Regions from separate parts of the Shewanella halifaxensis HAW-EB4 genome, predicted to be linked through region 3. Evidence: riboswitches for the same ligand, from Rfam matches in the RefSeq annotation. Region 3 holds a riboswitch; each other region holds the start of a gene.
The links. Region 3 has a riboswitch for lysine ahead of SHAL_RS15220 (Na+/H+ antiporter NhaC family protein). Riboswitches for the same ligand answer to the same signal wherever they lie in the genome.
Positions count from the first base shown of each region.

Region 1: another riboswitch for lysine. It lies ahead of lysC (lysine-sensitive aspartokinase 3); the one in region 3 lies ahead of SHAL_RS15220 (Na+/H+ antiporter NhaC family protein).
Region 2: another riboswitch for lysine. It lies ahead of SHAL_RS17280 (Na+/H+ antiporter NhaC family protein); the one in region 3 lies ahead of SHAL_RS15220 (Na+/H+ antiporter NhaC family protein).

Region 1 covers NC_010334.1:981,582-985,854, forward strand. The annotation lists gene SHAL_RS04020 (S9 family peptidase) at 1-9, shown strand, start outside; gene arcA (two-component system response regulator ArcA) at 439-1,155, opposite strand; gene SHAL_RS04030 (DUF3293 domain-containing protein) at 1,716-2,144, shown strand; lysine riboswitch at 2,246-2,428, shown strand; gene lysC (lysine-sensitive aspartokinase 3) at 2,573-3,958, shown strand; gene SHAL_RS04040 (succinylglutamate desuccinylase/aspartoacylase family protein) at 4,015-4,273, shown strand, end outside.
Region 2 covers NC_010334.1:4,071,312-4,075,584, forward strand. The annotation lists gene SHAL_RS17275 (ribosome recycling factor family protein) at 18-419, opposite strand; gene SHAL_RS17280 (Na+/H+ antiporter NhaC family protein) at 670-2,253, opposite strand; lysine riboswitch at 2,335-2,508, opposite strand; gene SHAL_RS17285 (multiheme c-type cytochrome) at 2,792-4,273, opposite strand, start outside.
Region 3 covers NC_010334.1:3,576,991-3,581,263, forward strand. The annotation lists gene SHAL_RS15220 (Na+/H+ antiporter NhaC family protein) at 56-1,636, opposite strand; lysine riboswitch at 1,716-1,937, opposite strand; gene SHAL_RS15225 (electron transfer flavoprotein subunit alpha/FixB family protein) at 2,134-3,057, opposite strand; gene SHAL_RS15230 (electron transfer flavoprotein subunit beta/FixA family protein) at 3,057-3,806, opposite strand; gene SHAL_RS15235 (H-NS histone family protein) at 4,152-4,273, shown strand, end outside.

The DNA.
Region 1 (4,273 bases), 2.6 Mb from region 3:
AAGCAGTAATAACGCAATGGCTAGTGTGATATAAATCAGGCGTTGGTACTGTTAATTGTGGTTAATAGACTGCAATTAATAGACCACGCCTTTTTTATTAAGGTTAATTTGAAATTAAATATCATTAATAACAACAAGGCTGGCTTGAATCGAAATCTGTATTTATATGCTTAGCCGTAGGGAAGTAGAGCGTAGAATTATATGAGACTCTATTGCTTTATAGGTATACATTTGAATGGTTTATCATTTCTTATGGCTGATAATTAGGTTTTATCCTAAGTGAATTTCAGTTTTACTTAAGTTTATACTCTAATTTAAGCATATATTAAATATGCATGTTAGAACAATAGTGTCGAAATTTAAGCATAAAAAAAGCCAGTCAATCGACTGGCTTTTTATTCACTGCAGCGCTAGCAGTACAGCTTGGGTAGCTTAGAATTAATCTTCTAAGCTACCGCAGAAACGGTAACCTTCACCGTGGATTGTTGCGATGATTTCTGGCGTATCTGGCAAGCTTTCGAAGTGCTTACGGATACGACGGATTGTTACGTCAACAGTACGGTCATGTGGCTTGAGCTCGCGGCCAGTCATCTTCATTAGAAGGTCTGCACGGCTTAGGATCTTGCCTGGGTTTTCAACAAAGTGAAGCATCGCGCGGAACTCACTGCGTGGTAGCTTGTATGACTCACCTTGTGGGCTTACTAGAGAGCGGCTGTTGATTTCAAGGCTCCAACCGTTGAAACGGTAGAACTCAACTGCGCTTTTCTCTTCTGAATCTGTACCTGTGCTATTAACGCGAGTTAATAGGTTACGAGCACGAATAGTCAATTCACGTGGGTTGAATGGCTTAGTGATATAATCATCAGCACCAATTTCAAGACCTAGAATCTTATCTACTTCGTTATCACGGCCCGTTAGGAAGATTAGACCGATATTATTAATTTCACGAAGTTCACGAGCTAGTAAAAGACCGTTTTTGCCTGGTAAGTTAATATCCATAACGACCAAGTTAACTTTGTTGTCTTGCATAGCCTTATGCATTTCAGCGCCGTCATTGGCTTCCGTTACCACATATCCTTCTGCTTCAAAAATACTTCTAAGTGTGTTTCTTGTTACTGCTTCATCTTCAACAATAAGAATGTGCGGGTTTTGCATATTAATTACCTAATCTCTGTCAATTCTAACCATGAGTATAATAATATTTATACTCCATCTAGTTATGCTGATAACTCACTGATACACGTAGGTGCTTTCAAATTTGGCTCGAAACAGCAACACACTGCATGATAAGCAAAGTATGGGTATCTCACATATGGAAAAACGTGAACTGTATAAACTTTGATTAACAATAGTAGGAAAAAGTTCCTTAACTACCGTTTTGTATGAAGTTTAAATGTTAAATCAAACATAGGCCACATTTGATACTGCTGTGTGGATTACTCTTCTATCTGTTTCAGATATGTGTAACAAAATGTGTTCGTTACATGTATCGAGGTGAGCCAATCAACAAGCCCATTGTACTCGTTTTAGGCATTTGTTAACAAATGAAATGTTAACAAAATTCCTCGACGATATGATTTAGATCACTTTTTGAAAACTATGCTGTTGATTATATTGAAATTGATAGAATTGCAAATAGTGATGCAGATCACACTGTTAGGAGGTGCTAACGAGTTTGCTATAATAATTCCACCTCAATTTGAGAAATTGTTAGTATGAATGACTCTATCGAAACGCTGTGGCGCTTTTATAAAGAAACTGAATTTCTGTTTACTCAAATATTATCTTCGCAATTATCGTTCGCTATTATCACCGCATATAACCCCTGTGGAGAGGTGCTAACGGCTTGCCAAAATGGTCTGCTTGACCGGAAACTTCAGCATGAAATACACAGATTAGGTCTTCCTTATCGCGCTATGATAGGTACCTCCCATGACAGAAAACATATGGAGAAGAGTTGGGCAGTTGTCATTGATAAGGCTCAAGCGGTTAAATTGGGTTGTCAGTTTAACCAAAATGCCATCTATTATGTTGAAGCGGACTGTTTACATTTGATTCCCTGTTTAGTAGCTAAGTTCGATGCTCACTTAGGTGCGTTCTCGCCACGGGTCAAGCTGCTGTTAGAATTTCCTGATATTGGTTAAAATAAAATCTATTTAGATTTCCGTTGACTTAATTGGTTATTTTTTGATATTTTTTACTCTGTTATTTTGTATACAAAGCAGATAATGCAGGTATACAAAATAACTACAGAAGAGGAGCGCTAACTAGGTAGTAAGTTGGAGGGGGCCAAACCCCAATGATGGCTTATGAGGGAGATTAGCGCCGAGATATTCATAGCCATTTGGTCGGGCTTGAATGTTGGTTGTTCAGGCTGAATCCTGTCGATTGTCACCAATGTTTTTTATGGTGGAGAGCTTCTGGTTGCGATCGCTGTTTCCCATCTTTTGGGGTGCAATCAATAGCACCAGGCTCTTCGGACGAAGTTAGTTCGGAGCTTTTTCATGTTAGTTATTCAAAATACCCATTTCTGTCTGTGTCAGTCATCTCTATTTTGCATGGAGGCTGTACTATGTTTATAGCATCAGAATCTCCAATATCAGTTTCTAAGTTAACGGTTGCTAAGTTCGGCGGCACTTCGGTTGCCGATTACGCTGCGATGCAGCGCTGCGCCGATATTATTATTGCTAACCCGCAAACACGGGTTGTGGTGGTGAGTGCATCGAGTGGCGTGACCAATCAGTTAGTCGCGCTCACTCAGGCTGAAATCAGTAGTGATGAGTCAAAGGCGCTGATCAAGAAGATCGCCTCAATTCAATATCAGATCCTCGATAAGCTCGGTAACCCCAGTGATGTGGCCGCAAAGATTGATCGCACTCTCAGCCATATCTCGGCTCTAGTGGAGCGACTAAAGCTGATCCGCAGCAAGGCTGTAATGGATGAGCTCTTATCTCAAGGTGAGATGTGCTCTTCAATATTCTTTGCCGCCGTATTGCGAGAGAAGGGGGCTAGCGCATCGGCTTTTGATGTGCGTCAAGTGCTTAGAACCGATAGCCATCATGGCCGCGCCGAACCACAAATCGAGCAAATTGCTGAGCTAGTGCAAACTAATCTTAAGCCTTTGCTCGCCGATCAGGTGATAGTGACTCAAGGTTTTGTTGGTGCCGATAGTGAAGGTAACACCACAACCCTTGGCCGTGGTGGTAGTGATTACTCTGCAGCATTGTTAGCCGAGGCGTTGCAAGCCTATGCCGTTGAGATCTGGACCGATGTGGCGGGTATATATACCACCGATCCTCGTCTCGCCCCGAATGCGAGTCCGATCGCCGAAATCAGCTTTAACGAAGCCGCCGAGATGGCGACGTTTGGTGCCAAGGTTCTACACCCGGCAACTATCTTACCTGCGGTGAGGCAAAAGATTCAGGTCTTCGTTGGCTCAAGCTGGGCACCTGAGCAGGGTGGCACCTGGATCCGCCATAAGGTTGAAAGCGAGCCTGTTTATCGTGCCGTCGCGGTGCGCCGAGATCAAACTCTACTCAATCTACACAGCTTGCAGATGCTACATGCGCAAGGCTTTCTCGCCGAGACGTTTGCCACGCTTGCACGGCATAAGATCAGTGTCGATTTGATCACCACCTCCGAGGTTAACGTGGCACTGACATTAGATAAAACCGGGTCAGATTCTAGCGGCCAAGGATTATTGAGTGAGGCACTGCTGCAAGAGTTATCACAACACTGTCGGGTGCGCGTCGAAGATGGCTTAGCCTTAGTGGCGGTGATAGGTAACAACATCGCCTCGACCGCTGGCGTGTGCCGAAGAGTGTTTGAAGTACTGGAGACCTATAATGTACGCATGATCTGTCAAGGCGCGAGCCCACATAATTTGTGTATTCTGGTGGATGAATCAGAGGCGGCCAATGTTATTCGCGCCCTGCATGAAAACCTGTTTGAAGCCTAGATAACAGATAACAGATAACTGCTAACAGATAGAGATGAAAGGTAACCGAGTCATTGATGAAATTTACCCAATCGAGCCTAAAGGTAGGTGAGTTGGCTACGGGGCAGGAGCTTAATGTTCCTGTTTACCGACTTCCTGCACAGGACCTTAGTGCGCCGAGCGTATTTATTCAGGCCAATGTGCATGGCGCCGAGGTGCAAGGTAACGCGGTGATTTTTCAGTTGATGAAGCAGCTGGAGACGATGGATGTTAAGGGGGAAGTGACGTTACTTCCCTTGGCTAACCCGTTAGGGATTAATCAAAAAAGTGGTGAGT
Region 2 (4,273 bases), 490 kb from region 3:
TAACTCGAGATGAATAACTACCAAGTATCAGCTTCGAAACGAGCCGTTCTCGCTTCAGCCTGTGTACAGTCGGTGAGATGCATCAGTTCTGTGAGGGTGATATTGGGTTCTTGCTTGATCAAACGGATTAACTTTGCCGCTAACGGCTCCAACTTATCCCCATGCGCTAGCAGCGCTGTATCAATTTTTCGGATAAGGTAGGTAAACTCACTACCTCCAGTGTTTAATTGCACCGCTTTTAACTGCTGACTAAAAGCTTGGATCTGCATTGCATCACCCGTTAAGCCCCAATTTCTCGAACGACGCACACGCTTAAGCTCACAGGTAAATTGCTGAGCAACAGCTTGCGCTTGCTTTACCGCTTCACGGCCGATTCGGTGAATGAGTGAGGGAAGCGAGATGGTGATCTCTTGTTTCATAGAGGTGCTTGGGTCATAGGTTCTAGGTTCTAGCTTTTAGCTTTTAGCTTTTAGCTAATCGCTCTATTTTTTCAGCCTCAGCTAAAAAACTCAAGCCATGCAAACTGGGAAAGCGCCGAAAGTAAACCATCTACCTTGTGAAATAGATGGTTTAGCCTGACAATAGAAAAGGCCCATAGGGGCCTCTTCTTGAGTTAACTTATCGGATTAACTTATCAAGTTAAGCCTTTGAAATATCGCCATGGTACGACTATGCGCTAGCTAATGCCATTTGCTGTCTTTTATGACGGCGAAGATGGAATGCACAGTTCGCAAGGAACCAAAGTGCACTCACCGCGATACCGGCAAGGGTTGAGCCAGTAATACCCATTGCGAGATAACCTAGGAAGGCACCAAAGGCAACCGTGATGGCATAGGGCAGCTGGGTCATAACATGATCCATATGGTGACAGCTCGCGCCCGTCGCCGATAGGATACTAGTACTCGAGATAGGTGAGCTATGGTCGCCAAATACAGATCCAGCTAATACCGCTGCAAGCATAGGCAACAATAGGCTTGCATCACTGGCGATAGCGATATCACCTGCCAGTGGCAACATGATGCCGAACGTGCCCCAGCTAGTGCCGGTCGCAAATGACATTCCGCATGCAAGAACAAACACTAAAGCAGGTAAAAGCTGAACCGGAATACTGCTCTTAGTCAATGCAGCGAGGTATTGTCCAGTCTGCATATCGCTCACTACTGTGCCAATCGTCCAAGCAAACAGCAGGATAATAATCGCTGGCATCATCGCCTGCACACCTTGTGGCGCTGCAGATAACCATGTTTTGGCAGGCAACTTTAATCGCAGTGCTAACACAATAGAGACGGCAAGACTACATAGTGCAGCGTACACCAAGGACGACCCCACATCGGTATGCTCAAGAGAACCGATCAAGCTAAATGCCTGCCCCTTAGCCGAAAGGGCTTCGGCGCCGCTCCATACCATGAAGAAGATGCTCGACAGCGTTAAGGTTGCGATAGGCAAGACCATATCAATCATACCGCCTTTGCCTTGTCCCTCGGTGGTGATCTCAAGCCCTTTAGGACGTCCCTTAGACTCATCCCACAGCTTGCCTTCTTGTGCCCAGCGCTCATGTTGACGCATAGGACCAATATCGAGCTGAAAGGCGATAACCACTAATACCATTAACAGGGTAAACACCGCGTAAAGGTTCATCGGGATCATCTGCACAAACATGGCAATCGGGCTGATATCGGTAATACCATTGGTCACCAAAATACCGCCGAGGATGGCAATGATAAACGCCCCCCAAGAGGAAATTGGCATGATGACGCACACAGGGGCGGCGGTTGAGTCCAGCAGATAAGCCAGCTTTGCCCGTGAGATCTGGAACCTATCTGTTACTGGACGGCAGATGGGGCCCACAGACAAACTGTGGAAAAAGTCATCGATGAAGAAGGCAAAGACCATTAAGCCAGTTAACATATTGGCACTGCGGCGGTCTTTACAACGGCGTACTCCCCACTCAGCAAAAGCCTTCGTCGCCCCCGTAGCTGTCATCAGGCTGATCAAACCACCGAGCAGCAACATAAACAACAGCATATTGACGTTACCGCTATTGATAGCGCCATCACTCCAAAAGATACCTGAGACGATATTGAACAGGTACTGCAATGCACTCAGCGGATTGTAGTTACTTAGCAGTATGGCACCAGCAAGAATACCGATCCCTAAGGATAACAGTACACGACGAGTCGTAATGGCGAGGATAACGGCTAACAGTGGCGGTACCACCGACAGCAGGGAATCGGAATATTGAACTAAACTCATGATCTCGTAACACCTATTATTTAGGTGGAGATCTACCAAAAGGATAGAGAAACAGATTTCAATCGAAATAATACTTCTTACCCCTCTAATAGCGCTCCATAGACAACATAACTATGGCAGTCCTGCATCTGTTAAATGCAGACCCAGCGATTGTTGATGACGCAACAATAACTTCGGCGCTGTCTCCTTTCCCCAGATGTCTTAGGTGTCACCCTCTATCTGGATACTTTTAGGCAGCGCGCCTCTACTCAAAGGATTAAGGCTAGATAATACCCATAGATTTGTGAGTTGCAAGAAAATTTATTCAAACATTGCCAATGAAAATACCAATTAGTATAAAGAATCCCCCGACCGAAGTTTGTGGTTTAGGGCTAAAAGTAAAAAGGCCCCGAAGGGCCTTGGATGTGCGTCAAATTTATCTATCAATAACAGCTGTTAAACTCAAGCCCCACCTTTGGACAGCCTGCAGGGATGCCAACATAAAGGTTGGGATAATCAAACACCTACCTGACTTAGCAGCTTCCTGACACGAGTCAATCTAACGCTCAAACACGTGGTATTTCTCGATGCCAAATGTTTTACCAGTGGCGTGACAGGTCGCACAAGACTCCGATGTTGGCAGTGTGTACCACTCGCCATCATCACCAGCACCTTTCTCGGCACTTAGCTCACCACCGTTTTGAATCATGTGGTTTAGGGCTTGTTCGCTATCATGACAAGCATAACAGTTAGCTAATACCGGGCTAGACATCTTGGTGGTATCGCCAGCGTGATAAGCTTGAGAACGAATATACTGATTTGGTACCGCATAGAGATCGATGCCATCGGCGTGACATGCGACGCAGTTTTCAGCATTGAGCTTATCCGCTGAGTTAGCAACGCCTTCTGCATCATTTACCGCGTTGCCTTTACCCCAATGCATGCTGTGAACCATTGGACCAAATCCAGGTGCTGACATTTTTGACTTGCGGTCTTGGCCATTGTTATGACATGCAACACAATCTATGCCACCTTCTTGATAGCTACCATTCTTATGATAGTTACTCTCACTGTTATGACAGCTAGTACAGCTATCATTGGTGACAGCAAGGCGACGCTCATACTTACCTTCAGGCGTAAATGTTGGCACTGTGACCGCAGGATCATAAATGTCGGTCGAAACTACATCAGAGTATGACGTTAATGTCACGCCGGTATAGCCCGCATTTTCAACATCGCCCAAGGCAAAGGTCAATCGGGAACTCGCCGCTAGATTTGAGTTTGCAAAACCCTCTACAAGATCAGGGTAACAGACTGAACGCGTACCATCTTCACGCTCAACATATTGATGAGCACCATAGGCATTGGCTCTACCCACGATAGTATTGTGCTTACTGTCATAGCCATGAATATAGCCACCAGCATAACTTAAGGTCTCGCCATATAAATTGGCAATATTAAGCTGAGTCTGTGTCTCACCTTCGATTTTAAACAACTTCAGATCGGTACACACTGCCCCACTCGGCTTATCTGTCCATGCCACATCCTTGTCCCAGTATGGAGCCGATAGAGTTGTAGTATGTGAATCACGGGTCTGTTGACGCTCTAAAATCCCTGATTTAGTCGCGTGGATAGCGCGTACATCGACATCATCGGCAAAAGCGGCAATCTTATCGTTCACAGTGGCGCCCGATGCGTGACAATCGACGCAACCATTGCCTGCAATACTAGTATTCATTACTGGTTCAGCGTGGCAGGTATAGCAGTTAGTCACTTGGAAATCACGTTCGAATGATTGATGATTAATGTGACCTATTTTTTGCAGAGTGTTTTTCGCATAGCCGCCATTTTCCTCATTTCTTGAGATATTGCCATGACAGACCATACAACCTGCAACGAAGTCGACCTTACCTTCTAAATCGATAGCCGTATAGCTAGGGTGAGGGAAATCAGAGGTGGCGTAGTCCACATGGCAGGTATAGCAGGTTCCAGTGGTTGTGGTATGCAACGCATCAGGTTTGTCGACGATTAATGCCATACT
Region 3 (4,273 bases):
TTACTCCATCAAATTCCAATCATCATTGCCGATATTATGGCCTAAACTGTTTACGCTATTGCTTACACTGGCTGTCTGGCGAACACGCCTTAATACGCAGTGCTATAATGCTGATCACAAACAACACGCTACAGGCAACCAAACCAGCCATCACAGACTCAGTAAAGCCAAGTACGATGTAACCGACTAAGCTAATACCCGCAACGATTAACGCATAAGGTAGCTGTGTCATCACGTGGTCAATATGGTGACAGTTGGCACCCGTCGACGACAAGATTGTAGTATCGGAGATTGGCGAGCAGTGATCGCCAAATACCGCACCAGCCAATACCGCTGCCAACATAGGTAACATCATTCCCGTGTGGCTACCCATCGCCATATCGGCAGCAATCGGCAACATGATACCAAAGGTACCCCAGCTCGTGCCGGTTGAAAATGCCGTTAGACCCGCTAGCACAAATAGTACCGCTGGAAGCATAGCAAATGGAATATTGCCTGTAGCTAGGCTCGCCATATATTTACCCGTTTCAAGCTGACCAATTACACCCGCAATCGTCCATGCAAACAGCAAGATATAGATGGCAGGTAGCATAGACTTCGCACCTTCAAACAGGCCTTTAGCGATCATTGGCTTAGCCACGCCTTGGTAAATGACTAAAGCAAGTGTTACCGCTAAACCTATTAACGCACCGAAGAACAGCGATGAACCGACATCGGTATTTTCGAATGCACCAATCAAGCTAAATTCTAAGCCTTTAGCGGTTAGAACATCGCTGCCGCTGCTAACCATAAAGTAAAAAGTCGCAAACACTAATACCGCGATAGGTAGGAATAAGCCCATGATCTTGCCAGTATCGGCTTCAGGTAGGCCTGAATTCGCTCCAGGTGGTAAACCTTTAGATTCGTCATAAAGATGTCCTTTCTGCGCATTTAACTCTTGTTGACGCATAGGGCCAACATCTAATCCCATCAAGGCAACACAAAGTAGCAGCAAGAGTGCAAAAATCGCATAGAAGTTCATTGGGATCATCTGCACGAATATGCTCAGATGCCCTGTATCGGCAAAACCGTGCGCCGTTAAAATGCCACCAATCAAGGCGATGATATAGGCACCCCAGCTTGAAACTGGTGAGATCACGCAGATAGGCGCAGCAGTCGAGTCCAGCAAGTAAGCTAACTTACAACGAGAGATGTAGTAACGGTCGGTCAGTGGTCTTGCAACACTACCAACAACTAAACTGTTGAAGTAGTCATCAATAAACACCACACAACCTAGGAACATCGTCAGCAGTTTAGCATCACGTTTATTGCGGATATGAGAACGAGCCCAATCGGCAAAGGCTCTAGCTGAGCCACTCACGGTGATCAGCGCAGTGATCATGCCGAGCAATACTAGAAAACCTAGAATATAAAGATTCCAGCTATTAAAAGCACCATCATCCCATACGAGACTTAATACCTTATCACTTAAGTATTGACCCGTTTGCAGTGCAGAGAAATCGGTAAGCAGTAGCGCTCCCAATAAAATCCCTAGCCCCAAAGAGAGTAAGACACGACGCGTTAACATCGCCAGTACGATTGCAACTACCGGAGGCAGCAGCGATAGAGCCGAATCGGCATAGCTTATAATTGTCATTTTTTTATTTCTTCGCTAAATACGAATGGAGGCCGACTGAACTGGTGGGATATAGCAATAGATATCTGATTACACCTGTCCTATCAGTAGCGCTCCATAGCCATATTAATGGTTCGTCATTAATATAAAAATTCTTATCTTCCAGATAAGAAATACTATGGCAGTGCTGTCCCTATTTGGTCACAGCCCCAGCAACTAGCCCCGATATGCTATGTCACTTCGGCATTAAATCCTTTCTCGATAGCTCAGCGGCATCACCCTACTTATCGATACTCATATTTAATGCACCTCTACTTCTCAGGACGCAATTTAAGCCTAGCTCAAAAAGCGTGACAGACATAAAAACATAAGCGGCTTTAGGGATGCTACCCTAAAGCCGCTTATCGTGACACAGATCACCAATAATACCAAATGCAACTTATAGCCATTAACAACTCAACTATCAGTGCATAACATTTCCACACTGTGTAAGCGTTGTTCTGGCTTTAAGGGTTACATTAAAGCTTGGCTAATAATTCTGGTACCGCTTCAAATAGATCGGCTTCAAGACCGTAATCTGCTATCTGGAAAATCGGCGCTTCAGGATCTTTGTTGATGGCCACAATCACCTTTGAGTCTTTCATACCAGCAAGGTGCTGAATCGCGCCCGAAATACCGACGGCAATATATAAGTCAGGCGCAACTATTTTACCCGTTTGACCCACTTGTAAATCATTTGCTACAAAGCCTGCATCAACCGCTGCACGAGATGCACCAACCGCACCATCAAGCTTGTCAGCAAGTTGCTCTAACATAGCGAAGTTCTCGCAATTGCCTAAAGCACGACCGCCAGCGACTACAACTGATGCACTACCCAGCTCAGGACGCTCTGATTCAGTCAGGCTTTGAGCAACAAACTCAACCTGTGAGCTAAACGCTTGCGAAAGCGTCACTAGTGCTGCACTACCGTCTGCTGCTACTGCATCAAACGCACTAGAACGCACTGTCATCACTTTTTTATCATCTAAGCTCTGCACTGTCGCTAAACCGTTACCCGCGTATATAGGGCGAACGAATGTGTCACTGCTGACGACCTCAATCACTTCTGAAAGCTGAGACACATCTAAAAGTGCTGCTACGCGAGGTAAGACGTCTTTACCAAAGCTTGAAGCTGCGGCAAGAATATGTTGGTAATCGGATGCAATTTCCAGCATCAACTCAGATACACTATCAGCCAGATGATTCGCGTATGCTGGCGCGTCTGCCACTAAGACATTACGTACACCACTGAGTTTTTGAGCTTCGCTTGCCACTGAACCACAGTTATGACCGATAACTAATAGGTCTATATCCCCACCGATGGCTTCGGCACATGCAACGACCTTAGCGGTATCCAGTTTTAGACTGGCGTTATCGTGTTCTGCTAATACTAAAATTGCCATTAGATCACCTTCGCTTCATTCTTTAACTTTTCAACCAACTCTTCTACAGACGCTACCATCACACCACCACTGCGCTGGGCTGGTGGTGTCACTTTAATAATTGTCTGATGAGATTTAAGTGTGACGTCAAAATCCGCAGGGGTAAACGTCTCAAGCGGCTTGCGCTTAGCTTTCATAATGTTGGGCAGCTTGGCATAACGCGGCTCGTTTAAACGAAGGTCCGCAGTCACGACTGCTGGCAACGACAAATTAACGGTTTGTAGGCCGCCGTCAATTTCACGAGTCACTACAAGTTTATCGCCATCGAACTTAACTTCAGAGGCAAATGTTGCCTGAGGCATCTTAGCGATAGCGGCGAGCATTTGGCCGGTTTGATTGTTATCACCATCAATTGACTGCTTACCAAGAATAACTAACTGAGCTTGCTCTTTTTGCTGTACAGCATGAATAAGCTTAGCAATTGATAGCGGAACAAGGTCTTCATCGGTTTCGATATGGATTGCGCGATCGGCTCCTAATGCAAGTGCAGTTCTTAGCTGCTCCTGCGAGGCTTTAGGTCCAACGCTTAATACGACTATTTCAGAGGCGCTTCCTGCTTCCTTTAAACGAACGGCTTCTTCAACGGCAATCTCACAAAAAGGGTTAATCGCCATTTTTAGGTTTGCGGTATCAACGCCTGTATTGTCAGCATTAACCCTGACTTTTACGTTGGCATCGACGACACGTTTAACTGGCACCAATACTTTCATAGGGCTTCCTTCTTACGTCTCTTATAATGATCGAAATTAAGTAACCTAGCAGCAATATAATGCCCAACTACGATTACCGAAATTAAAGCCACTTTACGTGCTGTTAACGTTAACGTCAACCGAGTTTCAAACACCTGTTCACCCAGCTTGACACTACATCACATTTGCTTGAATTAAACAGGCATAAAACATTTATTAACCGCTTATATTACTTCCATTACTCATATTAACTTTAATTAACGATATAAATAATTCAAAAATAATATTTGATCCTCAGCCAAATAGTTTCTATCATTATCCCAACAGCGTTATTCCCCACCTTATTCTTAATTGGATCTAAATATTATGAGCGATTTTCTAGAAATATTGACGCATGGTCGTCGTTTTAAAGCCGCAGTGAAAGAATTATCACTTAATGATTTAAAAGAACTGTCAGTAAAGTTAGAAAAAATTATTGAAGAGAAAGC